3 regions of the Micromonospora sp. NPDC049282 genome follow, and region 2 is predicted to be linked to each of the others. Evidence: predicted binding sites of a transcription regulator. Region 2 holds the regulator's gene; each other region holds the start of a gene.

The links. Region 2 encodes HrcA, which represses chaperone genes, less so after heat shock. Its sites were predicted from a motif close to GGTTNGCACNCTCNNNNNGAGNGTGCNAACC; they were not measured.
Region 1: the regulator HrcA is predicted to act here: its motif matches at 7,830-7,860, upstream of groL (chaperonin GroEL).
Region 3: the regulator HrcA is predicted to act here: its motif matches at 6,175-6,205, upstream of groES (co-chaperone GroES).

The regions. Positions count from the first base shown of each region.
Region 1 is NZ_JBICSL010000008.1:65,249-75,009, forward strand. Features, by position in the region: gene ACGFI2_RS15105 (hypothetical protein) at 1-288, opposite strand, end outside; gene ACGFI2_RS15110 (glycerol-3-phosphate dehydrogenase/oxidase) at 357-2,159, opposite strand; gene ACGFI2_RS15115 (S8 family serine peptidase) at 2,234-4,717, shown strand; gene ACGFI2_RS15120 (GNAT family N-acetyltransferase) at 4,751-5,671, shown strand; gene ACGFI2_RS15125 (hypothetical protein) at 5,733-5,939, shown strand; gene groL (chaperonin GroEL) at 6,010-7,632, opposite strand; gene ACGFI2_RS15135 (hypothetical protein) at 7,908-9,149, opposite strand; gene ACGFI2_RS15140 (cold-shock protein) at 9,260-9,463, opposite strand; gene ACGFI2_RS15145 (GNAT family N-acetyltransferase) at 9,688-9,761, shown strand, end outside.
Region 2 is NZ_JBICSL010000024.1:12,337-22,097, reverse strand. Features, by position in the region: gene ACGFI2_RS27725 (carbohydrate ABC transporter permease) at 1-16, shown strand, start outside; gene ACGFI2_RS27720 (carbohydrate ABC transporter permease) at 13-843, shown strand; gene ACGFI2_RS27715 (hypothetical protein) at 875-1,729, opposite strand; gene ACGFI2_RS27710 (enoyl-CoA hydratase-related protein) at 1,890-2,675, opposite strand; gene hemW (radical SAM family heme chaperone HemW) at 2,695-3,918, shown strand; gene ACGFI2_RS27700 (DUF4870 domain-containing protein) at 3,959-4,366, opposite strand; gene hrcA (heat-inducible transcriptional repressor HrcA) at 4,828-5,853, shown strand; gene dnaJ (molecular chaperone DnaJ) at 5,927-7,069, shown strand; gene ACGFI2_RS27685 (16S rRNA (uracil(1498)-N(3))-methyltransferase) at 7,071-7,805, shown strand; gene ACGFI2_RS27680 (SDR family NAD(P)-dependent oxidoreductase) at 7,893-8,654, opposite strand; gene ACGFI2_RS27675 (histidine triad nucleotide-binding protein) at 8,692-9,042, shown strand; gene ACGFI2_RS27670 (serine hydrolase domain-containing protein) at 9,046-9,761, shown strand, end outside.
Region 3 is NZ_JBICSL010000030.1:7,527-17,287, forward strand. Features, by position in the region: gene ACGFI2_RS29710 (ROK family protein) at 1-794, opposite strand, end outside; gene ACGFI2_RS29715 (sugar ABC transporter permease) at 825-2,084, opposite strand; gene ACGFI2_RS29720 (ATP-binding cassette domain-containing protein) at 2,081-2,899, opposite strand; gene ACGFI2_RS29725 (sugar ABC transporter substrate-binding protein) at 3,005-4,108, opposite strand; gene ybaK (Cys-tRNA(Pro) deacylase) at 4,296-4,775, opposite strand; gene ACGFI2_RS29735 (methyltransferase domain-containing protein) at 4,852-6,084, opposite strand; gene groES (co-chaperone GroES) at 6,340-6,654, shown strand; gene groL (chaperonin GroEL) at 6,725-8,371, shown strand; gene ACGFI2_RS29750 (molybdopterin-dependent oxidoreductase) at 8,496-9,761, shown strand, end outside.

The sequences.
Region 1 (9,761 bases), on a different contig from region 2:
GGTCTGCTCGGGGTTGAGCGCGCCGGTCGCGTCGACGCCGTCGCCGGCGCAGTCGCGGCACTGCCACCGCCCGGCCGGGTCGACGTCGAGCGTGCGGACCTTGCCGTCCGAGCCGAGTCGCTGCAGCAGGGTGACGCGCTTCCCGGCCGGTGTCGGAGTGGCCGAGCCCTGCTCACCAGGGGTGGTGGCACTCTCGGCCCGGCCGAGGAGCGAGCAGCCGGTCAGGGCGGTCGCCAGCAGGACGGCGGCGGACAGGGCGCGGACGCGCGTCGAGGATGGACGAACCACGCGGGAAACCTACACTTCCGTAGGTTGTGGCACTACCCGCCGAGCGGGCGGTAAGGGTTCCGGCGTCCTCAGCGGGGCGAGCTCGGCAGCTCGGTGCCCCGGTCGGCGGCGAAGCCGCGCACGTCCGGCGCGCCGAGCCGTGCCGCGTCGGCCGCGATGTCGTCCGGCATGAGCTGCGACTCCCGCTCGGCCTCCACCCGCGCCCGGTAGTTGGCGACCTCCCGGGCCCGGGTCGCCGCGTCCCACCCGAGCACCGCGCCCATCAGCTCCGCGGCGTGCTCCGCCGATTCCAGGCCGCGGTGGCCGGTCTCGATGGAGATCCGGGTACGCCGGGTGAGCACGTCCTCCACGTGCAACGCGCCCTCGGCCCGGGCCGCGTACGTCACCTCGGCGGCGAGGTATTCCGGCGCGCCGGCCAGCGGCGAGCCGAGCAGCGGGTCGGCGTCGACCAGGGCGAGCAGGTCCAGGGTGAGGTTGCCGTAGCGCTCCAGCAGGTGCTCGACCACCCCGACCGGCATCCCGTGCCGGCGGGCCAGGTCGGCCCGGTCCCGCCACATCGCGGCGTATCCGTCGGCCCCGAGCAGCGGCAGGTCGGCGGTGCGCGACGGGCGGGTCCGGCCGAGCCGGCGCACCGCGTGGTCGACCACGTCGGCGGCCATCACCCGGTAGGTCGTGTATTTCCCGCCGGCCACCAGCAGCAGGCCGAGCATCGGCTCGACCACGGCGTGCTCCCGGGAGAGCTTGGAGGTGGAGTCCGCCTCGCCGGACAGCAGCGGGCGCAGCCCGGCGTAGACGCCCTCGATGTCGGCGGTGGTCAGCGGCCGGGCCAGCACGGTGTTGACCTGCTCCAGCAGATAGTCGATGTCGCGCGCGGTGGCGGCCGGGTGCGACCGGTCGAGCTGCCAGTCGGTGTCGGTGGTGCCGATGATCCAGTGCCCGCCCCACGGAATGACGAAGAGGACGCTTGTCGCGGTGCGCAGGATCAGGCCGGTCTCGCCGACGATCGCCGACCGGGGCACCACGAGGTGCACGCCCTTCGAGGCCCGGACCCGCAGGCCGGGGCGCAGCCCCACGTCGTTGAGCATGCGCGACATGTCGTCGCTCCACACGCCGGTCGCGGCGATCACCGTGCGGGCGCGGACCTCGAACTCGGCGTCCGGCGAGCCGGCCGGCGCCTCCAGGTCGCGCACCCGGACGCCGGTCACCTCGCGGGCCTGCCGGACCAGGCCGACCGCCCGGGCGCTGTTGACCACGGTCGCGCCGAGGCTGGCCGCGGTGCGGGCCAGCGTCACCACCAGGCGGGCGTCGTCGACCTGGCCGTCGTAGTAGCGGATCGCGCCGGCCAGCGTGTCGGGCCGCAGGCTCGGGAAGACCCGGCGGGCGCCCTCGCGGGTCAGGTGCCGGTGCAGCGGCATGCCGCGCCCGCCGCCGAACACCCCGGCGAACGCGTCGTACGCGGCCACGCCGAGGCCGTAGTAGGAGCGGCGGAGGAACCGGCGGGGCAGGTCCCGCACGCCGCCCTCGGCCGGCAGCGGCACCAGGATCGGCACCGGGCGGACCAGGTGCGGGGCGAGCCGGGTGGCGAGCAGCCCGCGCTCGGTCAGCGCCTCGTGGACCAGGTGGAACTCCAACTGCTCCAGGTAGCGCAGGCCGCCGTGGATCAGCTTGCTGGACCGGCTGGACGTGCCGGCGGCATAGTCGCGCGCCTCCACCAGGGCGACCTTCAGCCCTCGGGACGCGGCGTCGAGCGCGGCGCCCGCCCCGGTCACCCCGCCTCCGATGATCAGCACGTCGAACCGCTCGGCACGGAGCCGGCGCAGGTCGTCGGCGCGGCGCTCGGCGGAGAGCTGGCCGGCCGCGGATCGGGACACGTTGGGGTCGCGCACCCGTCCACGGTAGCCGTCCCCACGCCACGGCGACACGCGCCGGCCGTACCGTGATGACCATGCTGACCGGCCCGCCCGCTGTTCCCGTACCCACGACGCCGCGCGAGACCGGGCCGTGGCCGGTCGTCGCGGCGGTGGCGACCGGCGTCTGGGCGGTGCTGGTCACCGTGCCCGGTCAGGTCACCGGCTGGCTGGTCGACCAGGTGGTGCTGGTCACCGGGCTGGACCGGGTGGTGGCGGTCTGGCCGGTGGTCGCGGTGGTCACCACGCTGCTGGTCGGCGGGCCGGCGCTGGCGCTGGCGCTGCTGCCCCGTTCGCCGGCGGTGCGGGCGGCCGGGCGGGCGTGGACCGGCGGCGCGGTCGCGCTCGGCGCGGCGACGCTGCTGAGGGCGCTGCCGCCGGTGCACCACGAGGCGTACCTGGCCGCGCTGGCGGTGACCGCCGCGCTGCTCGCGCTCGTCGCCGCCCGGCTGACCCGCCGCCGCCCGGCCGTCGCCCGGCCCGGCCCCGCCGCGCCCCCGGCGCCGGCCGGGGGCGACGGCCCGACGTGGTCCGACGTTCGCGCCGCGACGCCGGGGACGGCCGGTCGGGAGGGGCGGCGGCCCGGCGTCGTGTCGCTGCTGGCGGTGGCCGCCGGGCTGGCGGTCCTGCTGCCCTGGGCGTGGGTGGGCGCGCTGGGCGGGGCGTTGGAGACGGTGCTCGCCGGGCTGGCCGCCGCCGCGCTCGGCGGGCTGGCCGGGGTGCTGCTCGGCCCCGCGTTCTGGGCCGGCTTCGTGCCGGGGACGACGGTCCGGCCGGCCCGGCTGGTGCTGGTCGGCGGCCTGGTCGCCGGCGTCACGCTGGCGCTGCTCGCCGCCGGCGCCGGACAGTCGGGCGCCCAGTTGCCGGGCCTGCTCCTGCTGCCGCCGCTCGGCTTCGTGCTGGGCGCGCTGGAGGTGGCGGCCCGGCACGCCGGCCGGCCGGCCGGCCCGGCGCCGGTGCGCTGGCTGGTCGGCCTGGCGCTGGCCGGGCCGCTGGCCCTCACCGACCCGGAGGAGATCACGCTGCTGCTGGCCGCCACCCGCGACGTGCCGTTCTGGGTGGCGGTCGGCGCCGGCGCCGCGTTCGCCGTCGCGGTCCTGCTCGCCGTCGGGTACGGCGTGCTGCTCGCCCGCCCGCGCGCCCGCGCGCCCCGCCGGGGCGTGGCCGGGCTGGCCGCCGGCACGCTGCTGGCCGCCGTGGCCGTGGTGTACCTGGTCCCCGGACAGCCGGGCCTGCACGGCGAGCGGCTGCTGGTGGTGCTGCGCGAGCAGGCCGACCTGAGCGGCCTGCCGGCCGGTACGCCGGGCCGGGCCGGACGGGACGCGCGGGCCGCCGAGGTCTACCGGCGGTTGGTCGCCACCGCCGACCGCACCCAGGGCGACCTGCGCCGCACGCTGACCCGGCTGGGCCTCGACCCGACGCCCTACTACCTGGTCAACGCGATCGAGACGGACGGCGGCCCGGCGGTACGGGCGTGGCTGTCCGGCCGCCCCGAGGTGGCCCGGGTGCTGGTCGACCAGCGGCCGCGCCCGTTGCCCGCGGCGGCGCCGCCGGCCCGCGGCGACACGCCGGCGCCGAGCGGCCCCACCTGGAACGTGACGCTGATCGGCGCGGACCGGGTCTGGTCGGAGCTGGGCGTCACCGGCGCCGGCGTGGTGGTGGGCAGCTCGGACTCCGGCGTCGACGGCCGGCACCCGGCGCTGGCCGGCGGCTTCCGGGGCGGCGACGACTCCTGGTACGACCCGTGGGAGCACCGCCGGGCGCCGGCCGACCGGGGCGGCCACGGCACGCACACGCTCGGCAGCGCGGTGGGCCGGAACGGGATCGGGGTGGCGCCCGGCGCGAGCTGGGTCGGCTGCGTCAACCTGGACCGCAACCTCGGCAGCCCGGCCCGCTACCTCGACTGTCTCCAGTTCATGCTGGCGCCGTTCCCGCCGGGCGGGAACCCGCTGACCGACGGGCGGCCGCAACGCGCGCCGGACGTGCTGACCAACTCGTGGGGCTGCCCGCCGCTGGAGGGGTGCGACGCGGGAGCGCTGCGCCCGGCGACCGCCGCGCTGAGCGCCGCCGGCATCCTGGTGGTGGCCGCCGCCGGCAACACCGGCCCGTACTGCGGTTCCATCGCCGACCCGCCGGCGCCGTACCCGGACGTGCTCACGGTCGGCGCGGTGGACCGGTCCCGCCGGCTCACCGAGTTCTCCAGCCGGGGCCCGACCGGGGCGGTCGCGAAACCCGATCTGGTGGCCCCCGGCGCGGCGGTGCCGTCGGCGTTCCCCGGCGGCGGCTACGCCACCCTGGACGGCACCTCGATGGCCACCCCGCAGGTGGCGGGCGTGGTGGCGCTGATGTGGTCGGCGAACCCGGCGCTTGTCGGTGACCTGGACCGGACCCGGCGGATCCTCACCGAGACCGCGTCGGCGGCGACGGTCCCGGCCGGCACGGCCTGTGGCGGCACCCGGGACCTGGTCGGCGCCGGCCTGGTCGACGCGTACGCGGCGGTGCGGGCGGCCCGCGCCGGTTAACAAACCCTGCCGGATGGCCTAGCGTCGGCGTCCATGGAGATCATCGAGCTGGGCCCGGACCGCCTGCCCGAGGTCGTCGGGCTCTGCCGGCGGGCGCTGGACCTGCCGGAGGACGCGGCCGAGGCGCCGGCCGTGGTGGCCACGCTGGCCGACCGGGCGGCGGCCGACCGGACGGTGCTGCGGCTCGGCGCGGTCCGCGACGGCGCGCTGCTCGGGGTCCTGGTCGGGTCGCTGTCGGCGACCGATCCACGGCTCGGTCACGTCGACCTGGTCGCGGTGGCGCCGGCGGAGCGCCGCCGGGGGGTCGGCGCGGCGCTGCTGACCGAGGCGGAGACGCGGCTGGCCGCGCTCGGCGCGTCCGAGCTGCTGCTCGCCGGCAACCCGCCGCACTACGCCTGGCCGGGCATCGACGTCCGCTACACCCCGGCGGTCTGTGCCGCGCTGCGGCTCGGCTACCGGCAGGACCGGACGGCCTGGAACATGACCGCGGCGCTGACCGAGGGGTCGCCGGCGCTGCGCCCGACCGAGGCCGCCGAGCAGCGGCTGGCCGCCCACGGCGTGACGGTACGTCGGGCCGAACCGGCGGACCTGCCGGCGCTGACCGCGTTCGCCCGGTCGGTGTTCGGCGGCACCTGGGACGGTGAGCTGGCCGGCTCGGTGGGCCGCCCGGACGCGGGCACCCACCTGGCCGAGCGGGACGGCGAGATCCTCGGCTTCGCCGCGTACGGGTCGGCGCGGCCGAGTTGGTTCGGGCCGATGGGCACCGCGCCGGCGGCCGAGGGCTCCGGGATCGGCGGGGTGCTGCTGCGCCGCTGCCTTCGCGACCAGGCGGCGGCGGGGATCGTCGCGGCGCAGATCGGCTGGGTGGGGCCGGTGCCGTTCTACTCCGGCGTGGCCGGCGCTCGGATCGAGCGCGTCTTCTTCCTCTACCGGAAAGCCATCAAAGGCGCATAACGCCGTTCGCCCTCCACGCTGATCGAGCGACACCTACGGTCGAGCACAGAGGAGGCGGCGCATGCCCACGGATGACGAACGGGCCCACGACCCGGCCCCGGCCGGTGAGCTGGCGGCCGATCGGCTCGACCTCGGCGACGCCGAGCAGGTCGTCGCCGACCAGCCACCCGAGGAGGAGCCACGGCAACCGGTGGACGAGCCGAGGCGGCTCGTGCCGCCGTACGACCGGGCGCACAAGCGACGCAACCAACGCCCGCTGCCCACCTGAGGCGACACGCGGAAGGGGGCGGACCGCTGACGCGGCCCGCCCCCTTCCGGCGTACTGGGTGGAGCTGGACTCAGAAGTCCATCTCCCCGCCACCCGGGCCAGCCGGGGCGGCCGGGGTCTTCTCCGGCTTGTCCGCCACGACGACCTCGGTGGTGAGGAACAGCGCGGCGATCGAGGCGGCGTTCTGCAGCGCGGAACGCGTCACCTTGGCCGGGTCGATGATGCCGGCGGCCAGCAGGTCCACGTACTCGCCGGTCGCGGCGTTGAGGCCGTGACCCGGGTCGAGGTTGCGAACCCGCTCGACGACGACGCCACCCTCGAGGCCGGCGTTGACGGCGATCTGCCGCAGCGGGGCGTCCAGCGCGATCTTGACGATCTGCGCGCCGGTCGCCTCGTCGCCGGCCAGGTCCAGCTTGTCGAAGGCGGTCTTGCCGGCCTGCACCAGCGCGACGCCACCACCCGGGACGATGCCCTCCTCGACGGCGGCCTTCGCGTTGCGGACGGCGTCCTCGATGCGGTGCTTGCGCTCCTTCAGCTCGACCTCGGTGGCCGCGCCGACCTTGATCACCGCAACACCGCCGGCCAGCTTGGCCAGGCGCTCCTGCAGCTTCTCCCGGTCGTAGTCGGAGTCGCTCTTGTCGATCTCGGCCCGGATCTGGTTGACCCGGCCCTGGATCTGGTCGGCGTCGCCGGCACCGTCGACGATGGTGGTCTCGTCCTTGGTCACCACGACCTTGCGGGCGCGGCCCAGCATGTCGAGGTTGACGGCGTCCAGCTTGAGGCCGACCTCCTCGCTGATGACCTGGCCACCGGCGAGGATGGCGATGTCGGTCAGCATGGCCTTGCGGCGGTCACCGAAGCCCGGCGCCTTGACGGCGACCGACTTGAAGGTGCCACGGACCTTGTTGACCACCAGGGTGGCCAGGGCCTCGCCCTCCAGGTCCTCGGCGATGATCAGCAGCGGCTTGCCCGACTGCATGACCTTCTCCAGGATCGGGAGCAGGTCCTTCACCGACGAGATCTTGCTGTTGACGATCAGGATGTAGGGGTCGTCGAAGACGGCCTCCATACGCTCCGGGTCGGTCATGAAGTAGGCGGAGATGTAGCCCTTGTCGAAGCGCATGCCCTCGGTGAGCTCGAGCTCGAGGCCGAAGGTGTTGCTCTCCTCGACGGTGATGACGCCTTCCTTGCCCACCTTGTCCATCGCCTCGGCGATGATCTCACCGACGGTGGTGTCACCGGCGGAGATGGAGGCGGTGGAGGCGATCTGCTCCTTGGTCTCCACGTCCTTGGCGAGCTTGAGCAGCTCCTCCGAGACGTTGGCGACGGCGGCCTCGATGCCCCGCTTCAGGGCCATCGGGTTGGCGCCGGCGGCCACGTTGCGCAGACCCTCGCGAACCAGGGCCTGGGCCAGGACGGTCGCCGTCGTCGTGCCGTCACCGGCGACGTCGTCGGTCTTCTTCGCGACCTCCTTGACCAGCTCGGCGCCGATCTTCTCGTACGGGTCCTCGAGCTCGATCTCCTTGGCGATGCTCACACCATCGTTGGTGATGGTGGGGGCACCCCACTTCTTCTCGAGCACGACGTTGCGGCCCCTCGGGCCGAGCGTCACCTTCACGGCGTCAGCGAGCTGGTTCATGCCCCGCTCGAGGCCGCGGCGCGCCTCTTCGTCGAACGCGATCATCTTGGCCATACGGCGTTGTCCTCCTGGACACTCACGGGCCACCCGGGATGCCCGGATGGGCCGTCTGGTGTACGCACCTTGGGGACGTCGCCACCTGGCGACGACGACGTCCTCCTCGGTCGGGCCGGACAGCCCGCGACGACCGGCCCCGTTCCGCGCCGACGTCCCTCCGGACGCCGTTGCGGCCGTGGCCCTACCGCCCCGACCATTGGCACTCACCGTACGCGAGTGCCAATGACTTGTTTAGCACTCTCCCTAGCCGAGTGCAAGCACGACAGCGCCGCTCAGCCGAGTTCCGCTGCCAGTCGGGCCGCGTTCACCGGGCCTTCGTGGGCCCGCTGTTCGGCGTACGCGACGACCAGCCCGACGAGCTGCGCGAGGTAGGCCGGCGCGGCCAGCACGGCACCGATCACCGCCAGCGTCACCGCGCCCGCCGCGGTGCCCGGCGCCGCCGTCGGATCGGCGCCGAACGCCACGCCGCTCACCGCACTCACCAGGAGATCCAGCAGGCTCGCCGCGAGCAGCGCGCACATGACCAGCGTCACCCGGCCCAGCACCATGCCGAAGCGCTTGTGGAACATCCGCCAGGCCCGCCCGATCGGATCCTGCCGCTCGAACAGGTAGACCGGCCCGAACAGCGCGACCGCGAACCCGGCGTAGACGCCGGGCAACAGGCAGAAGCAGGCGCCGACCGTGATCAGCAGCGAGACGACGATCGTCCAGCCCCAGACACCGAGCGCGCGGCGCAGCCCGTACCGGAGCGCGGCGCCGACACCCGCCGGCTCGCCGGCCGCCTGCCGGGCCACCACCCAGGTCCCCGCACCCCAGCCGACGGCCTGGAGCGGACCGAAGACCAGGGCGGCGAGCAGCACCACGCCGTAGAACACGAAGAACTGCTCCAGGTAGCCGTCCGGCAGCACCGGCGCGCCGTCCGAGCCGGTCACCATCCGGTCGGTGGGGGCCAGGAAGAGCGAGAGGACGGAGATCACCGCCGCCGGGACGCCCTGGGTGAGCAGCATGATCGGCAGGAGTTGCCGCCAGCCCCGCCGAACCGCGTCCACGCACCGCGCGAACCAGCCGCCGACGCCCGCGTGCGGCGGGGTGACCAGCGGATCGTTCGGGTCGAGGCCCGGATACCAGCCGTGCGGACCGCCGGGCACCGGCTGCGCGGGATAGGTCGCGCCGGGCATCGGATAACCGGGGTACGCCGGGCCTGCGGCGGGCCAGCCCCAGCCGGTGGGCGGCGGGGCGTCCGGCGCGGTCCAGCCGGGCGGCGCACCGGGCGGCGCGGTCCAGCCGGGCGGCGCGCCGTACCCTTGCTGGGGCGGAATGCCCGGTTCGGAGCCGGACGGGCCGGCGGTGGGTGGGTCGGCCCACGGGTCGGCGGCCGGCTGACCGGGGGCGGGCGTCGGCGGTCCGGACGGGCCTGCCTGTTCCGGCACCGGCCCGGCGGCCGGCGACGCGGGCCGGGTCGGGTCGGTCGGGGGCACCGGTTCGGTGGAACCCGACGGGGGCAGCTCGGACATGGGCCCTCCTCAGCGGCAACGGCTGGAACGGCTCATGATCTTCCACGGTGCGGGGCCGTGACGCAGCACCGGTCAGGGTGGTTCGGCCGCGCGCGGCGGCCGCCGAACGATCAGGCGATGAGGCGGACGTGCTCGGCCTGCGGACCCTTCTGGCCCTGGGCGATCTCGAACTCGACCCGCTGGCCGTCGTCCAGCGCCTTGTAGCCGTCCATCTCGATCGCGGAGAAGTGGACGAAGACGTCCTGCCCGCCGTCGACGGCGATGAAGCCGTAGCCCTTCTCGGCGTTGAACCATTTCACGGTGCCCTGTGCCACGGTGCACTTCCTCACTCTGCACGGCGTTCCAAGACCCGGGAACCGGCGGACCGGCACCGGCGGCGCACCGGTTTCGGCCATCGGCGACGGCCGCTGAATACGGTGACCGAAATCGCACGCTACACGAGGCGTGACGACCGTGCACGACCACAAATCGGGCATAATCCGGGCCGCTACGGCCCCGCCGCAGCGCGAGTCCGGACCGGTCCGGTATGCATGCGGACATGACCAGCGCGCCCACCCCGACCACGGTCCGCCGGATCCGCCCCGAGGACGCCGCCCGGATGCGGGCGCTCCG
Region 2 (9,761 bases):
GGAGGACGAGTCGTGAAGAAGCTCGCGCTCAACGGGGCCGGCCTGCTGGTCGCCCTCTTCGCCGCGTTCCCCGTCTACTGGATGATCGCGACGTCGCTGAAGCCCAACCGGGAGATCTTCTCCACCACGCCACGTCCGGTGCCGGCCGAGCCCACCCTGGAGCACTACCGGGAGATCCTCACCGGCAACCTGATCCCCGGCGTGACGTTCCTCGACTTCTTCCTCAACAGCGTGCTGGTCGCGGTGGCCACCGTGCTGCTGAGCGGGCTGGTCGCGCTGCTCGCCGCGACCGCGGTGGCCCGGTTCCGGTTCAAGCTGCGCACCAGCTTCCTGATCCTGCTCCTGGTGGTGCAGATGATCCCGCTGGAGGCGCTGGTCATCCCGCTGTTCCTGATGATCCAGCGGCTCGGCCTCTACAACACGCTGCCCAGCCTAATCCTCACCTACCTGGGCTTCTCGCTGCCGTTCGCGGTCTGGATGCTGCGCGGCTTCGTGGCGGCGGTGCCGAAGGAGTTGGAGGAGGCGGCCGCGATCGACGGGGCCAGCCGGGCCCAGACCTTCCGCAAGGTGCTCTTCCCGCTGGTCGCGCCCGGCCTGGTGGCCACCAGCATCTTCTCCTTCATCACCGCCTGGAACGAGCTGATCTTCGCGCTGACCTTCATCAACGACCAGCAGAAGTACACGCTGCCGGTGGCGATGACGTTCTTCTTCGGCCGGGACGACACCGCCTGGGGCTCGGTGATGGCCGCGTCCACCCTGTTCACCCTGCCGGTGATCGTGTTCTTCCTGCTGGTCCAGCGCCGGATGGTCTCCGGGCTGGTCGCGGGCGCGGTGAAGGGCTGAGAGCCACCTGGGCGGACGCTACTGCCGACGATCAGGTGTCGGCGAAGACCTCGGCCAGCACCTGCGTCGCCGGGTCGCCCTTCACCCGGGCCCAGGTGCCCTGCTCGGCCGTCCACTCCAGGCTGCCGAAGCGGACCCGCTTCACGCCGTGGTCGTCGGCGTGCGAGACCAGCCAGTGCGCGTACCGCCAGCCGTTGCGGTCGTCGCTGGCCGGCACCGTCAGCCCGGTCAGGTTCGACGCCGCGGTCAACCGGGGCAGCCCCCAGTCCAACGTCAGGCCCTCCAGCACCGCGCTGGCCGCGGCCGGCCCGCGCATGGTCGGCGTCGAACCGACCGTGCAGGCCACCGCGCCGGTCGCCTGGCCGAGCAGCGCGCGGCTGAGGACCTCCGACTCGTCCGCCCACTTCTCGTAGGCCTCGGGGTAGGCCGACCGCTGCACCCGCTGGGCGGCCTCGGTCACCCGCATCTCTTCCCAGCCCCGGACCTTCTTCAGCGCGGCGTAGAACTTCCTCGCCGCGTAGCGCGGGTCGCGGATCTCCTCCGGTGTGCCCCAGCCCTGGCTCGGGCGCTGCTGGAACAGGCCGAGCGAGTCCCGGTCGCCGTGGGCGATGTTGCGCAGGTGCGACTCCTGGTAGGCGGTGGCCAGCGCCACCACCACGGCCCGTTCGGGCATCCGGCGCTGCATGCCGATGGCCGCGATGGTGGCCGCGTTGGCCATCTGGTCGGCGCCGAGCACCACCTCGCCGTCGGCCTGCACGGTGCAGGTCCGGCTGGCCAGCGGCAGCCGCAGGTGGTGACCGAACTGCTTGGTCACGAACCAGACCGCGAGCAGAGCCAGTACGCACACCACCACACCAGATGCCACGATCGCCGCTCGCGTCCGCACCAGCACCCCCAGTCCCGACAGTCCGACCAGCGTACGTCGCCGGCGCCGCTTCCCGACTCGGCCGACCGGCCTGCTCGCCGCCGCGTCACCGCCCCGTGACGGGTCGCTGTCAAGAGGGGGCCCCGCCTGTGCCGGATGCGTTGACAGAGAGCCCCTCCTTCTATTCTCCGGCGGGCACCCAGGCGGCCGGGCGCTTCTCGCGGAACGCGAGCACCCCCTCCCGTCCCTCGTCGGAGAGGAAGTACCCGGTGGAGAGCGCCGCCAACTCGGCGATCTCCGCCCGCAGGTCGGCCGCGGACGGTCGCCGCAGCAGCTCCTTCGCCCCGGCCAGCGCCGTTGGCGCGCCCTTCACCAGCGAGGCGCAGTAGCGCCGCACGGCGGCGTCCAGCCCGTCCGCCGGCACCGCGGCGGTGACCAGGCCGATCTCGGCGGCCCGCCGCCCGTCGAACGTGTCGCCGGTCAGGTAGAGCTCGGCGGCGGCCCGAGGGCTCAGCCGGGGCAGCACGGTCGCCGAGATGACCGCCGGGATCACGCCGATCCGCACCTCGGTGAACGCGAACGTGGCCTCCTCGGCGCAGACCGCCAGGTCGGCGGCGGCGATCAGGCCCAGCCCGCCGGCCCGGGCCGGCCCGGCCACCTTCGCCAGCACCGGCTTCGGGCACTCCCGCACGGCGACCAGCACGTCGCCGAGCATCCCGGCCGGCACGGAACCGCTGGCGTACGCGGCGGCGGTCTCCTTCAGGTCGGCGCCGGAGCAGAACACCGGGCCGGTGTGGTCCAGCACGATCGCCCGGACCGTGTCGTCGGCGACCGCCGCGGCCAGCCCGACCAGCAGCTGGGTCATCAGCGGGGTGGAGAGCGCGTTGCGGTTGTGCGGGCTGTCCAGGGTGAGGGTGGTCACCCCACGGGCCGTGGCGACCCGCACGAGAGCGTCCGGAGAGGTCATGCCGGGCACACTAGTGGCCATGCCCGGCGTCCTTCCAGAAGGCGAACCCGTCCCGCGCGACGGGTCGCTGCCCGCTGCCGCCCGCCGCGCCGTCGGCGCCCGCGGCTTCGGGGTGTACGTGCACGTCCCGTTCTGCGCCAGCCGGTGCGGTTACTGCGACTTCAACACGTACACCGCCGCCGAGCTGGGCGGCGGGGCGAGCCGGGAGACGTACGCCGACAGCGTGCTGGCCGAGCTGGCGCTCGCCGCCCGGGTGCTGGGGGAGTCCCCACCGCCACGGGTGGACACCGTCTTCGTCGGCGGCGGGACCCCCACCCTGCTGCCCGCCGACGACCTGGCCCGGATCCTCGACGGCATCGACCGCACCTGGGGGCTGGCCGCCGACGCCGAGGTGACCACCGAGGCCAACCCCGAGACGGTCAGCCCGGAGTCGCTCAAGACCCTGCGGGCCGCCGGCTACACCCGGATCTCGCTGGGCATGCAGTCCGCGGCGCCCGGGGTGCTGGCGATCCTCGACCGGCAGCACAGCGCCGGCCGGGCCACCGCCGCCGCCCTGGAGGCCCGGGACGCCGGGTTCGACCACGTGAACCTGGACCTGATCTACGGCACCCCCGGGGAGACCGCCGGCGACTTCGCCGCCTCGCTGGCCCAGGTGGTCGAGGCGGGGGTGGACCACGTCAGCGCGTACGCCCTGATCGTGGAGGACGGCACCCGGCTGGCCGCGCGGATGCGCCGGGGCGAGCTGCCGTACCCCTCCGACGACGTGGCGGCGGACCGCTACCTGGCCGCGGAGGCGGCGCTGCACGCGGCCGGTTTCTCCTGGTACGAGGTGTCCAACTGGGCCCGCTCCGAGGCGGCGGCGTGCCGGCACAACCTGCTCTACTGGACCGGCGCCGACTGGTGGGGCCTGGGCCCGGGGGCGCACAGCCACGTCGGCGGGGTGCGCTGGTGGAACGTGAAGCACCCGGCGGCGTACGCGGAGCGGCTGGCCGCCGGCGCGTCGCCCGCGCTGGCCCGGGAGCGGCTCACCGGCGACGAGCAGCACATGGAGGACGTGATGCTGCGGCTGCGGCTCGCCTCCGGGCTGCCGCTCGACGTGCTGGACGAGACCGGCCGGGCCGGCGCCGAACGGGCCCGCGCGGGCGGGCTGCTCGACGCCGGGGCGTACGCCGAGGGTCGGGCCGTGCTCACGTTGCGCGGCCGGCTGCTGGCCGACGCGGTCGTGCGCGACCTGCTGCCCTGACCGGGTCCGGTCGGCCGAATGCCTCGGCCGACCGACCGGGTCACTTGGTGAAGCTGTAGCTCATCGGGTAGCGGTAGAGCACGCCGTCGTTGGCCTTGACCCCACCGATGATCCCGAAGATCAGCGGCACGAGCCAGACGAGCATCGGGACGAAGAACAGGACTCCGCAGGTGACGAAGGTGAGCACCCAGCTCAGCACACCGGCGACGGCCCAGGTGATCTGGAAGTTCAGCGCCGCCACGGCGTGGGCGCGGACGGTGGGCGACTGCTGCCCCCGGGTCATCAGCGCGATGAGCGGGGCGACCCAGCCGAGGAGGCCACCGCCGATGATCACGCCGGCGGCGCCGCCGAAGTGCGCGACCAGGGCCCAGGTCTTGTCGTCGTTGTTGGCGTAGGCGGCCGGGCCGTACGCGCCACCGGCGGGGTAGCCGGCACCGTAGCCCGGCACGCCGCCACCCGGCGGGGGATAGCCACCCGGCGGAGGGTAGCCACCCGGCGGGGGATAGCCACCCGGCGGAGGCTGGCCGCCCGGGGGCGGATAGCCACCGGGCGGGGGATAGCCGCCTCCGCCCGGCGCCCCGGACAGTGGTGCGGTGGGCGGTTCGTCGGTGGGCGACGAGCCGTAGGGGGCCGACGGTGGGGTCGGGTCGGGCTGGGGGTTGGGGTCCCCCGCTCCGGGCGGGCGAGGAGGTTCAGTCATGCACGTCACGGTAGGTCCCGGGGGCAAGCGACACCAGGGCTGTTCGGCCCCGGCACGGCGGACCGTCGCGTCGGGGCGGACCGGGGCCCGCCACTGATCATCGCGTCGGTGGGCGTGCCGACGTAGACTGGCACTCGCTACAGTCGAGTGCCAGCCGCCCGGCGGATGCCGCGCGTCGCCCGGCCGAGGTGCGTCAGGAGGTGGGGGAGATGGGTCTCGACGACCGCAAGCTCGCCGTGCTGCGCGCCATCGTCGAGGACTACGTCGCCACGCAGGAGCCGGTGGGCAGCAAGGCCCTGGTCGAACGGCACCAGCTCGGCGTCTCGCCGGCGACCGTGCGCAACGACATGGCGGTGCTGGAGGAGGAGGGCTACATCCGGCAGCCGCACACCAGCGCCGGCCGGGTGCCCACCGACCGCGGCTACCGCCTCTTCGTCGACCGGCTCTCCCGGGTCAAGCCGCTCAGCCCGGCCGAGCGCCGGGCGATCGAGCGTTTCCTGGTCGGCGCGGTCGACCTCGACGACGTGGTGCACCGCACGGTCCGGCTGCTGGCCCAGCTCACCCGGCAGGTCGCGGTGGTGCAATATCCCAGCCTGGCCCGGTCCAAGGTGCGCCACCTGGAGCTGGTGCCGATCTCCACCACCCGGCTGATGGTGGTCATGATCGCCGACACCGGGCGGGTCGAGCAGCGGCTGGTCGAGCTGCCCGCCCCGGTCCCCGCCGAGGACGTGACCGACCTGCGCCGGCTGGTCAACGAGAAGCTCGTCGGCAGCCAGCTCGTCGAGACGCCGCCGTTGGTGCAGGCGCTGGTCGAGGAGTCCGCGCCGCACCTGCGCCCGGCCATGACCACGCTCTCCACGGTGCTGCTGGAGACGCTCGTCGAACGACACGAGGAGCGGATCGCGCTGGCCGGCACGGCCAACCTCACCCGGGGCGGCCTGCTCGACTTCCAGGGCTCGCTGCGACCCATCCTCGAGGCGCTCGAGGAGGAGGTCGTGCTGCTCAAACTGATCGGCGAGACGGAACCGAGCAACACCACCCGGGTCCTCATCGGCGACGAGAACGAGATCGACAACCTGCGGGCCGCCTCGGTGGTCAGCACCGGCTACGGCCCGGGCGCCACCATCGTCGGTGGGCTCGGCGTGCTCGGGCCGACCCGGATGGACTACCCCGGCAATATCGCCATGGTGAGGGCCGTGGCACGCTACGTGGGCGAGCTGCTGGCCCAGAACTGACCAGTCAGGGCCGACGGCCGGCTGCGGCCGACGACCGGCGAGACGCGAGACGAACATGAGGACACCGAACCCAGTGGCCAGGGACTACTACGGCATTCTCGGCGTGAGCCGGGACGCCTCCGACGACGACATCAAGCGTGCCTACCGCAAGCTGGCGCGGCAGTACCACCCGGACGTCAATCCGGACCCGGAGGCACAGGAGAAGTTCAAGGACATCAACGCCGCGTACGAGGTCCTCTCGGATGATCGGAAGCGGCAGATCGTCGACCTGGGTGGCGACCCGCTCGCCCCGGGCGGCGGTGGCGCGGGCCCCGGTGGCCCGGGCGGGGCCGGCCCGTTCGTCGGCTTCCAGGACATCATGGACGCGTTCTTCGGCGGCGCGGCGGGCGGCAGCCGGGGTCCCCGGCCGCGCACCCGGCCGGGCGCCGACGCGATCCTGCGGCTGGAGTTGGACCTCAACGAGACCGCGTTCGGCGTCGAGGCGCCGATCACCGTCGACACCGCGGTGCTCTGCACCACCTGCTCCGGCGCCGGCACCGCCGCCGGCACCCACCTGGCCACCTGCGAGGCGTGCGGCGGCCGTGGCGAGGTGCAGTCGGTGCAGCGGACGTTCCTCGGCCAGGTCGTCTCCGCCCGGCCGTGCACCGTCTGCCAGGGCTACGGCACCACGATCCCGCACCCCTGCCCGACCTGCGCCGGCGACGGCCGGGTGCGGACCCGCCGCTCGCTGACCGTCAAGATCCCGGCCGGCGTCGAGGACGGCATGCGGATCCGGCTGGCCCAGCAGGGCGAGGTCGGCCCGGGCGGCGGCACCGCCGGCGACCTCTACGTCGAGATCCACGAGCGGACCCACGACGTCTACTCCCGCAAGGGCGACGACCTGCACTGCCGGGTGACCGTGCCGATGACCGCCGCGGCGCTCGGCACCCGGCTGACCATCAAGACGCTCGACAGCGAGGAGACCGTCGACGTCAAGGCCGGCACCCAGCCCGGCAGCACGCTGCGGCTGCGCGCCCGCGGCGTGCCGCACCTGCGCGGCACCGGCCGGGGCGACCTCTACGTCCACCTGGACGTGCGCACCCCGACCAAGCTCGACGCCGACCAGGAGCGGATGCTGCGCGACTTCGCCAAGACCCGGGGCGAGGAGGTCGCCGAGCTGACCAAACAGGGCGGCTTCTTCTCACGGATGCGCGACGCCTTCAACGGGCACGCCTGAGGTGTCGGCCCCGCTGTTCCTGGTCGAGGCGCTGCCCACCGGTGACACGGTGACGCTGGACGGCCCGGAGGGCCACCACGCGGCCACCGTGCAGCGGCTGCGCGTCGGCCAGGAGCTGCTGCTCGCCGACGGCCGGGGCGGCACCGCCGCCGCGCAGGTCACCGCCGTCGGCCGGGGCACCCTCGAGGCGCGGATCACCGCCCGGGGGTACGCCGACGCGTGCGTCCCCCGGCTGGTCGTGGTGCAGGGGATCGCCAAGGGCGACCGGGGTGAGCTGGCCGTGCAGGCGATGACCGAGGTCGGGGTGGACGAGATCGTGCCCTGGGCGGCGTCCCGCTCGGTGACCCAGTGGCGCGGCGACCGGGGCGTACGGGCCCGGGAGAAGTGGGCGACCACCGCCCGGGAGGCCGCCAAGCAGGCCCGCCGCCCGTGGCTGCCGGTGGTGGCCGGTTCCCCGGACGAGTCCACCGCCACGGTCACCCGGCGGATCGCCGGCGCCGCCGCCGGCTTCGTGCTGCACGAGGAGGCCGACGAGCGGCTGACCACGGCCGAGCTGCCGTCGACCGGCGAGATCGTCCTGGTGGTCGGCCCCGAGGGCGGCATCGCCGACCCGGAGCTGGCCGCGTTCGTCGACGCCGGGGCCCGTGCCGTCCGCCTGGGTCCGTCCGTGCTGCGCACCTCCACCGCCGGCGTCGCCGCCCTGGCGGTCCTCGCCACCCGCCTCGCCCGTTGGTAACCCCAACCCCCTGTTTCACGGAAGGAGCGGCCATCCCGCCGGGAATGGCCACTCCTTCCGTGAATCAGCGCACGGTGGGGGTGGGGGTCAGGTGCGCAGGTAGGAGGCGCCGTTCAGGTCGACGATGGTGCCGGCGGCCCACTCGGCCTCGGGGCTGGCCAGCCAGTGCACCGCCGCCGCGATCTCCTCCGGGCGGGCCACCCGACCGAACGGCGACTGCGCCCGTACCGCCTCGCCGCGCTCGTTCTTGAGGTGCTCGTTGGTCATGTCGGTCTCGACGAAGCCCGGGGCCACGCAGGCCACCCCGATGCCGTACGGCGCCAGGGCCACCGCGAGCGACTGCGCCATCGCGTTCATCCCCGCCTTGCTGGCCCCGTACGCCGGGTTGGCCGGCTCACCCCGGAACGCGCCCCGGGAGGAGACGTTGACGATCCGTCCGCCCCGTTCCCGCATGTGCTGGGCGGCGCACCAGGACGCGTTCGCGGCGCCGACCAGATTGGTGTCGAGCACCTCCCGCCAGCGTGCCCGCCACTGCTCGTAGCTGCTCCCGAAGACCGGGTGCGGCGGATCGGCCGGCCCGAACACGCCGGCGTTGTTGACCAGCACGTCGAGCCCGCCGAGCAGCCCGGCCGCGGAGTCCACCATGACCCGGACCGCGTCCGGGTCGGCGAGGTCGGCCCGGATCACCACGTGCCCGTCGCCGGGCAGCTCGGCGCGGAGCGCCTCGGCCAGCTCAGCGGAGTCCCGGTGATGGACCGCGACCCGGTCCCCGCCGGCCGCGAACGCCCGCGCCACCGCCCGCCCGATGCCCCGCGAGGCCCCCGTCACCAGCACCGCCCGTCCCGCCATGCCGGCCATCCTGCCGTACGTTCCCTACACTGCTGCGATGGGAGTCGACTGCCTGTTCTGCCGGATCGTCGCCGGGGAGATCCCGGCCACCATCGTCCGCGAGACCGCCACCACCCTCGCCTTCCGGGACATCGACCCGAAGGCGCCCACCCACGTGCTGGTGATCCCGAAGGAGCACTACGTGGACGTGGCCACCCTGGCGCAGGGCGACCAGGCGCTCGCCGGCGAGCTGCTCAACACCGCCGCGCTGGTGGCCGAGGAGGAGGGCCTGACGGTGGACGGGTTCCGGCTCATGTTCAACACCGGCCCGTACGGCGGCCAGGAGGTCTTCCACGTGCACGCCCACCTGCTCGGCGGGGCGCCGCTGGGCCCGATGCTCTGCCGCTGACCGGTGACCACGATCTCCGACCGGCTCGACCGGATGGTGCGGCGGGCCCAGGCGAAGGGGCGGATCCCCGCCGTCTCGGCGGCCCTGCACCGGGCCGACCGGCCGCTCTGGACCAGCGCGGTCGGCGGCACCGGCAACGACACGGCGCTCGGCCCGGAGACGGTCCTCCGGATCGGCTCGGTCACCAAGACCTTCACCGCGGTGCTTGTCATGCAGTGCCGCGACGACGGCCTGCTCGACCTGGACGACTCGGTCGGGCGGCACCTCGACCTGCCCGCGCACGGCGAGCTGACCGTGCGCCGGCTGCTCTCGCACACCGCCGGCCTGCAACGCGAGCCGCACGGCGACGTGTGGGACAGCCTGCGCGCCCCGGCCGTCGACGACCTGCTGGCCGACCTGGCCCGGGCGGAGCGGGTGCTGCCCACCGGCCGCCGCTTCCACTACTCCAACCTCGGCATGGCACTCCTCGGCGAGCTGGTCGCCCGGCGGCGCGGTGGCACCTGGGCCGAGGTGCTCGCCGACCGGGTGCTCGCGCCGCTCGGGCTGACCGCCACCGCCACCGGGCCGGGGGAGCGGGCGGCCACCGGGCACCTGGTCGACGCCTACTCCGACGAGGCGCACCCGGAGCCGCCCACCGACTTCGGCGCGGTGGGGCCGGCCGCCCAGCTCTGGAGCACCGCGCCGGACATGGCCCGCTGGGCGGCCTTCCTGGCCGACCC
Region 3 (9,761 bases), on a different contig from region 2:
GTCTCCCAGCAGCCGCGCCGGCCGCAGTCGCAGCGCGCACCGTCGCGGACCACCACCATGTGGCCGACCTCGCCGCCGTAACCGCCGTGCCCGGTCAGCCGCCGCCCGCCGGCGATGATGCCGGCGCCCACGCCGACGTCGCCGTACAGGTAGATGACGTTGTCGCAGCCGTTGGCCGCGCCGCGGGCGTGCTCGGCGAAGGCGGCCACGTCGGCCACGTTGCCCACCGTGATCGGTACGTCGATGCCCAGCTCGGCGGCGAGCGCCGCGCCGATCGGCTCGTCCACCCAACCGGTGGTCGGGCTGAGCCGCACCAGCCCGTCGTCGCGGCGGACCATGCCGCACACCGCCACCCCCGCGCCCACGCACAGCGAGTCCGGCGGCACCGCGTGGTGCATCTCCTTGACCGCGCCGGCCAGCAGCGGGGCGGCCTCCCCGGCGACCAGGTTGCGCGGCCGGTCCAGCTCGCGGCGGTCGAGCACCTCGCCGCCGAGCCCGACCCTCGCGGCCCGCAGCCGGTCCACCTCCACGCTGTACGCGTACGCGTACACCCGTCCCGACTCGGGCCGGACGACAAGTGACGGTCGTCCGGCCCGGCCGGTCTCCTTCGGCGTCCCCTCGCTGACCAGACCGGCGCCGGCCAGGTCGGCGGTCAGCGCGCCGATGGTGCTGCGGTTGAGCCCGAGCGCGGTGGTCAGCTCCGCGCGCGTGGTGGCGCCGTGCACGTGCACGTAGCGGAGCAATGCGCCCAGGTTCTGCCGGCGGATCTCGTCCTGACTGGGTCCCGCGCGCATTGCCACTGCCATGGTGTGTCCGTGCCCGGGTCAGCGCACGCCGGTGGCGGCGGCGCGCCGTCGCGACAGCGCGTCGATGGTGGCGGCGGCGAGCAGCACCACGCCGGTGACCACGTACTTGACGCCCGAGCTGTATCCCATCAGTCCCATACCGTTGTCGATCACCGCGATCACCGCGCCACCGAGCACGGCGTCGAGGACCCGGCCCTTGCCGCCGAAGAGGCTGGTGCCGCCGATCACCGCCGCGCCGACGGCGTAGAGCAGCACGTTGCTGCCACCGGTGTTGGGGTCGACCGAGTTGGCCCGGCTGGCCGCCACGATGCCGCCGATGGCGGCCATCCCGGAGCAGATGACGAAGACGGAGATGCGGATCTTGTCCACGTTGATGCCGGCCCGGCGGGCCGCCTCGGCGTTGCCGCCGACCGCGTAGATGTGCCGGCCGTAGCTGGTGCGCTGGAGCACGAACGTCCAGACGACCAGCAGCAGCGCGATGATCGGCACCACGATCGGCACGCCCTTGAGTGAGACCACCAGGACGTTGCGGCTGCGCTCCAGGTTGAGCACGTAGACCGCGACACCGAGGATCACGGCGAGCCCGCCGATCCGCGCGGCGACCACCGCGATCGGGTCGGTGAGCAGGCCACGCGCGGACCGGTTGCGGTGCCGCAGCAGCTGCACGGCCGCGTATCCGGCGACGGCGAGCGCGGCCAGCGCCCAGCCCAGCACGGGGGAGATGTTGCGGTTGGCGATCGCGACCAGCACGTCGTCGCGGACAGCGATGTTGGCGCCCTCGTCCATGAGCGTCAGCACGACGCCCTGGAAGGCGAGGAAGCCGGCGAGCGTCACCACGAAGGAGGGGATACCGACCTTCGCGACCAGCATGCCGAGCACGACGCCGATGACCACGCCGGTGACGACGGCGGCGAGTGTCGCCACGTACCAGGGGTAGCCGAGCACGGTCACCACGTTGGCCAGGATCGCGGCGCAGACGCCGCTGGCGAAGCCGGCGGAGAGGTCGATCTCGCCGAGCAGCAGGACGAAGACCAGGCCCATCGCGATCAGCGTGACCGCCGCGCCCTGGGTGAAGAGGTTCGCCAGGTTGCCGGCGGTGAAGAACGACGGGCGGGCGATCGAGAAGCCCACCGCGAGCACGAGCAGCATGATCACGGCGGGCAGGGCGCCGATGTCGCCACCGCGTACCCGCCGCCAGTAGTTGCTCACGTGGCTGCCCACGGTCGGCGTCGGCGTGACGCTGGCCGGGCCTTCCTTCTTCACGGCGGTGGCGGTCATCGGACGGCTCCTGGGGTGGTGTCGGCGGGCGCGGCGCCGGTGCCGTTGCTGCCCGGCTCGCTGGTGAGGCCGAGGTCGCCGGAGCGACCGGCGGTGATCAGCTCGACCACCTGCGAGTGGGTGATGTCGGTGGTCTTCACCTGGGCGACCATCTGGCCGAGGTAGAGCGCGGCGATCCGGTCGGAGACGGCGAAGACGTCGTTCATGTTGTGCGAGATGAGCACCACGGCCAGGCCCTTGTCCGCCAGCCGACGGACCAGTTCCAGCACCTGGGCGGTCTGCGCGACGCCGAGCGCGGCGGTCGGCTCGTCCAGGATGACCAGCCGGCTGTTCCAGAGCACCGCCTTGGCGATGGCCACCGTCTGCCGTTGCCCGCCGGAGAGGCTGGAGACGTGCTGGCGCAGCGACTTGACGGTGCGGACGCTGAGGCCGGCAAGCGTCTCGGCGGCCATCTGCTCCATGGTCGGCTCGTCGAGCACGAGGCCGCTGCGCTTCTCCCGGCCGAGGAACATGTTCTGCACGATGTCGAGGTTGTCGCAGAGCGCCAGGTCCTGGTAGACGACCTCGATCCCGAGCGCGGCGGCGTCCCGGGGGCTGTTGATGCTCACCGGCCGGCCGTCGAAGAGGAACTCGCCGGCCTCGGTGGGGTAGATGCCGCTGATGCACTTGACCAGGGTCGACTTGCCGGCGCCGTTGTCGCCGACAAGCGCGGTCACCTCGCCGGGGTGCGCGGCGAAGGCGACGTCACGCAGCACCTGGACGGGACCGAAGCTCTTGTCGATCCCGCGTAGCTCCAGCAGGGGGTTTGCGGACACGGGGGTCTCCTTTGGGCGGAGGAAGGTCTCGGATCCCGTCCGGCGTGGGCGCCGCCCGGCACGGACTGGTCCCGTGCCGGGCGGCGCCGCCTGAGGCGGGGTGGGTCAGCTCACGCCGGCGTCGGTGCAGAGCTTCGCGAACGCACCGGTGCAGAGTTCTTCCTTGGTGACGTAGCCGTCGGCCACGACGTCCTTGACGCTGTCCTTGTAGATGGCCTTCGGCTCCAGCAGCACGGCCGGCACGTCCCGGTTGCCCTCCGGGTCCTTGACGGTCTGGCCGGTGTCCTTCTTCTCGCCCTTGGCGAGCGCGATGGCCAGCTCGGAGGCGGCGTCCGCCTCCTTCTTGACCGCCTTGTAGACGGTCATGCACTGGTCACCGGCGAGGATGTTCTGCAGGCCCTCCTTGGTGGCGTCCTGACCGGTCACCGGGACCTTGCCGTTGAGCTTGTTCTTCTTCAGCACCGAGATGGCCGCGTTGCCGAGGCCGTCGTTGGCGGCGAGCACGCCGTCGATCTTGCCGTTGGCCTTGGTCAGCTGCTGCTCGAAGATGGTGGCGGCCTGCGCGTTGTCCCACGCCGGCACCGGGTCGTCGGCGACCTTGGTGTATTCCTTCGAGTCGAACTTCGGCTTGAGCACCGAGTCGTACCCGTTCTTGAACAGGGTGGCGTTGTTGTCGGTCGGCGAGCCGTTCAGGTACGCGATCGACGGGTTCTTGGCGCCCTTGTCGGTCAGGCACTTGCTCAGGCCCTCGCCCTGGAGCTTGCCGACGGCCTCGTTGTCGAAGCTGACGTAGTACTGGGCGGAGCCGCCCAGGGTCAGCCGGTCGTAGTCGATGGTGGCGACGCCCTGCGACTTGGCCTTGTCGAGCACGGCCTTGCCGGTGCCGGAGTCCAGGTTGACGATCATCAGCACGTTCACGCCGTTGGTGATCATCTGGTCGGCGATGGTCTGGAACGCGGTCTTGTCGTTCTGCGCGTTCTGGATGTCGGACTCGACGCCGGCCTTGTCGAACGCCTCCTTGAGGTACTTGCGGTCCGCGCCCTCCCAGCGGGCGGAGGACTTGCTGTCCGGCAGGATCACGCCGATCTTCGGCTTCTTGTCGTTCGAACCGCCGGCCTTGTCGGAGGAATCGCCGTTGTCACCGCAGGCGGCCATGCTGCCGGTCGCGAGGAGACCGACGGCCGCGAAGGTGAGGAAGCCCTTGCGCATGTGCACGGGTCCTTTCGGGGGGTGGGGGAGTTGCTTTCGGTGTTTTGTTGTGTCCGGCAACGTATTCCGCGTTTCCCGCCCTCCGCAAGAGTGCCGAGGTCAGAAGTTTGTTGGCGGCGGTAACAATTCAGCAACGCGGTTGTCACCCGGCCGACACCGGCTGCGGAAACGCTCCCAGCGGCCGGAGTCAGCCGGCCGCGATCGGGGCGGTCACGGCCCCGGTCAGGGCTACCAGGTCGGCCGGCGCGAGCTGTACCTGGAGGCCCCGGCGACCGGCCGAGACGTACACCGTGGGGTGGGTCGGCGCGGACGCGTCGACCACGGTCGGCAGCGCCTTGCGCTGCCCGAGCGGGCTGATCCCGCCCCGCACGTATCCGGTCGCCCGCTCCGCCACCGCCCGGTCGGCCAGCGCGGCCCGCTTGCCGCCGACCGCCGCGGCCAGCGCCTTCAGGTCCAACTCCCCGGTCACCGGCACCACCGCCACGGTCAGCAGGCCATCGACCTCGGTGACCAGCGACTTGAACACCCGCTCCGGTGGCACCCCGAGGGCGTCGGCGACCAACGCGCCGTAGTTCGGCGCGTCCGGCGAGACGTCGTACGGGTGGATGGTGTGCGCGATCTTCCGCCTGGTCAGCAACGCGGTCGCCGGAGTGCCCTGTCCCGCCATGACCGTCAAGCTAACCCGGGCGCCGCCGTGCGGCGAGCCGGAACGGGCCGCGCGGCGCCCGACCGGCGACCGGCGGTCACCCGGCGGCCGGCACCGGGCGGCAGATCAGCACGGTGGGCGCGCCGGCCACCCGGGTCAGCACCAGGCTGGCCCCCTCGTCGCCGGTCAGCCGCAGGTCGCGGCGCAGTTTCTCCGGCTCCAGCGCCGACCCCCGCTTGAGGATCTCCACCCGGCCGACCCGGCGCTCCCGCAGCAGGGCGCGCAGCCGCTTCAGCGAGAACGGCAGCACGTCGGTGATCTCCAGGCAGCGGGCGAACGGGGTGGGACGCGCCGCGTCCGCGTAGAGGTAGGCGATCGACGGGTCGGCGAGCGTGGCGTCGAGGTCGGCGGCCAGCTCCGCGACCAGGTGCGCGCGCACCACGGCCGGGTCCGGGTCGTACAGGAACCGCCGGATCGCGCCCACCTCCGCCTCGTCCGCGCCGGTGCCGGTGAGGTGACAAGAAGGGGCCCCGCCTCTACCGGAGGCGTTAACCGGGGGCCCTTCCTTGCTCCGCAGCAGGGTGGCGCGGCGGGGAACGCCGGCCAGGTCGCCGCACCAGAGCGTGGCCTCCACCAGGTCGCCGTCGACGCTCACCCACTCCGCCTCGGCGCCGGCCGGGATCAGCGCGTGGTCCAGGCCGGGCGCCACCTTGACCACGGTGCGCGGCACCCGCGCCGCCAGCCCGGTGACGAAATCCCACGGCGGGGAGTAGGCGTTCGGGTCGAAGATGCGCCGGCCGGTGCCGGCCCGCCGCCGCGCCGGGTCGCAGAACGCGCCGTCGACCCGGCGCACGTCGAACGCGGTGGCGTCGCCGCACTCGATCGTGACCAGCTCGGCCAGCCCGGCCGCCTCGGCGTTCGCGGCGGCCATCGCGGCGGTCACCGGGTCGGCCTCCACCCCGTACACCCGGATGCCGGCGCGGGCCGCGGCGAGCGCGTCGGCGCCCAGCCCGCAGCCGAGGTCGGCGAGTCTGGTCACGCCCGCGGCGCGCAACCGGGCGGCCCGCCGGTCGGCGACCACCCGGCGGGTGGCCTGCTCCAGCCCGGCGCGGGTGAGGAACATCCCGGCCGCCGCCGCGCCGAACTTGCCGGCCGCGCGCCGGCGCAGCTCCGCCTGGGTCAGCGCCGCCGCGGCGAGCCCGCCCGGGATCCCGGCCGAGCGCAGCGCGGCCGCCGCCGCCAGCGGGTCGCCGCCGGCCACCCGCGCCGCCGCGGCGAGCGCGGCCGACCCCTCGGGGGTACGCAGCGCGTCGAGCTGGTCGAGATCCACCCGACCATTCTCCCGACCCGTCCCGAGGGCGACACGGTGGGCGGGGGCTGGCACTCTCCTTGACGGAGTGCTAGCCGAGGAATAACCTGCGATTAGCACTCTCACCCTGAGGGTGCCAACCTTCGGACCCTGGTGTCCGGGGGTTGAACGCCAGGCGGACCGGCACCCGCGACGACGGCCCCGCCCGGTGGCATGTGGCAGATTGACGCTGGTCGGCACGCCGACCGGTAACGACACCAAGTACCCCAGGAGGGTATGCCCGTGACTACCGCGACCAAGGTTGCGATCAAGCCGCTCGAGGACCGCATCGTGGTGCAGGCGAACGAGGCCGAGACCACCACCGCCTCGGGCATCGTGATCCCCGACACCGCCAAGGAGAAGCCGCAGGAGGGCACCGTCCTCGCTGTCGGCCCGGGCCGGATCGACGACAAGGGCAACCGCGTGCCGATCGACGTGAAGGTCGGCGACACCGTTCTCTACTCGAAGTACGGCGGCACCGAGGTCAAGTACGCCGGCGAGGAGTACCTGGTGCTCTCCGCCCGCGACGTCCTCGCGGTCATCGAGAAGTAAGCAACCGATCAGTGTCGTTGCCCCGGTCCGGCTCGCCGGGCCGGGGCAACGTCGCTTCGAAGGGATACTGATGGCAAAGATCCTGAGCTTCTCGGATGACGCCCGGCACCTGCTCGAGCACGGTGTCAACGCCCTCGCGGACGCGGTCAAGGTCACCCTCGGCCCCCGCGGGCGCAACGTCGTCCTGGACAAGAAGTTCGGTGTGCCCACGATCACCAACGACGGCGTGACCATCGCCAAGGAGATCGAGCTCACCAACCCGTACGAGAACCTCGGCGCGCAGCTGGTCAAGGAGGTGGCGACCAAGACCAACGACATCGCCGGCGACGGGACCACCACCGCGACCGTGCTGGCCCAGGCCATGGTCCGCGAGGGCCTGCGCAACGTGGCCGCGGGCACCAACCCGATCGGCCTGAAGCGGGGCATCGACGCGGCGGCCGCCAAGGTCTCCGAGGCGCTGCTCGGCAAGGCCGTCGAGGTCGCCAGCAAGGAGTCGATCGCGCACGTGGCGACCGTCTCCGCGCAGGACGCCGCGATCGGCGAGCTGATCGCCGAGGCGATGGAGCGGGTCGGCCGCGACGGTGTGATCACCGTCGAGGAGGGCTCCGCGCTCACCACCGAGCTGGAGGTGACCGAGGGTCTCCAGTTCGACAAGGGCTTCATCTCGCCGAACTTCGTCACCGACGTGGAGGGGCAGGAGTCGGTCCTGGAGGACCCGTACATCCTGATCACCACGCAGAAGATCTCGGCGATCGAGGAGCTGCTGCCGTTGCTGGAGAAGGTCCTCCAGAACAACAAGCCGCTGCTCATCATCGCCGAGGACGTCGAGGGCCAGGCCCTGTCCACGCTCGTGGTCAACGCCATCCGCAAGACCGTCAAGGTCTGCGCGGTGAAGGCCCCCGGTTTCGGCGACCGCCGCAAGGCGATGCTGCAGGACATGGCGGTCCTGACCGGCGCCGAGCTGGTCGCCCCGGAGCTGGGCTACAAGCTCGACCAGGTCGGCCTGGAGGTGCTCGGCACCGCCCGTCGCGTCGTGGTCGACAAGGAGAACACCACGGTCGTCGACGGTGGCGGCCAGTCCACCGAGGTCGCCGACCGGGTCGCCCAGATCCGCAAGGAGATCGAGGCCTCGGACTCCGAGTGGGACCGGGAGAAGCTGTCCGAGCGGCTGGCGAAGCTCTCCGGTGGCATCGCGGTGATCAAGGTCGGCGCGGCCACCGAGGTCGAGATGAAGGAGCGCAAGCACCGCATCGAGGACGCCATCGCCGCGACCAAGGCCGCGGTCGAGGAGGGCACGGTCCCGGGCGGCGGCGCCGCGCTGGCCCAGATCCTCCCGGTGCTCGACGACGACCTGGGCTTCACCGGCGAGGAGAAGGTCGGTGTCTCGATCGTGCGCAAGGCGCTGGTCGAGCCGCTGCGCTGGATCGCCCAGAACGCCGGCCACGACGGTTACGTGGTGGTGCAGAAGGTCGTCGGCAAGGAGTGGGGCACCGGCCTCGACGCCGCCACCGGCGAGTACGTCGACCTGGCCAAGGCCGGCATCCTCGACCCGGTGAAGGTGACCCGCAACGCGGTCTCCAACGCCGCCTCGATCGCCGGCCTGCTGCTCACCACCGAGAGCCTCGTGGTGGAGAAGCCGGCCGAGCCGGAGCCGGCCGCCGCCGGCGGGCACGGCCACTCGCACGGCCACGGCCACCAGCACGGCCCGGGCTTCTGACCCGAGGAGTACGGCCCGACGTCAGGGCACATCGCCGAGTCGGCGGTGTGCCCTGACGCGTATCCGCTTACGGAACGCTGACAAGATTGGCGGCCGGCCCGACCGGTCGACCACACTTGGCCGGGTGAGCACGATCTCCCGCCGCCACGCGGCACTGTCCGGTGTCGTCGCCGCCGTGGTGGCGCTCGGCGTCGCCGAACCGGTGGCCGTCCTGACCGGCCCCCGGTCCGCCCCGCTGATCGCCGTCGGCGGCCTCGTGGTCGACCTGGTGCCCGAGCCGCTCAAGCAGTTCGCCATCGACGTCTTCGGCAGGTACGACAAGATCGCCCTGCTGGTCGGCACGGCGCTGCTGCTGGCCGGTTTCGCGGCGCTGCTCGGCCTGGCCGCGGCCCGACGGCTGGCGCTCGGCCTGGCCGGCATCGCCGCGTTCGCCGCGCTCGGCGTGACCGCCGCGCTGACCCGGGCCGGCGCGGACGGGTTCGACGCGCTGCCCTCGCTGGTCGGCGCCGGCCTCGGCGGGCTGACGCTCTGGGCGTTCGTGGCCGGCCCGCTGCGCGCGGACCGCGACCCGGCCACCCCGTTCTCGGGCGGCACCGCCGGACCGGCCGCCGCGACGGAATCCCGGCCCGGGCCCACGCCGCCCCCGGCGGTCGCCGCGCTGGCGGGCGAGGAGGAGAACCCGGGTGGTTGGGAGCCGCCGGAGGGCGGTGACCAGGAGTCGCGGCGCCGGTTCCTGCGCGGCGCCGGCCTGCTGACCGGCGCGGCGGCGGTGGCCGGCCTCGGCGGGCACTGGCTGGCCGGGCGGCGCGGTGTCTCGGCGGCCCGGGAGGCGGTGACGTTGCCCGCCCCGGCGGCGTCCGCCCCGCCGGTGCCGGCCGGCGCGGACCTGTCCCTGCCCCGGCTCGCCCCCTACGTCACCCCGAACCGGGAGTTCTACCGGATCGACACCGCGCTTGTGGTGCCACAGGTGGACCCGGTCACCTGGACGCTGCGCATCCACGGCCGGGTCCGCAACCCGATCGAGCTGAGCTTCGACGACCTGCTGGCCCGGCCGTTGGTGGAGCGCTACGTGACGCTGGCCTGCGTCTCCAACGAGGTGGGCGGTGACCTGATCGGCAACGCCCGCTGGCTCGGCGTGCCGATCAAGGAACTGCTGGACGAGGCCGGCCCGGAGGAGGGCGCGGACCAGGTGGTCGGGCGCGCGGCCGACGGCTGGACCTGCGGCACCCCCACGTCGGTGCTGCGCGACGGGCGGGACGCGCTGCTCGCGGTGGGGATGAACGGCGAGCCGCTGCCGGTGGAGCACGGCTTCCCGGTGCGGATGGTGGTGCCCGGCCTCTACGGCTACGTCTCGGCGTGCAAGTGGCTGACCGAGCTGGAGCTGACCAGT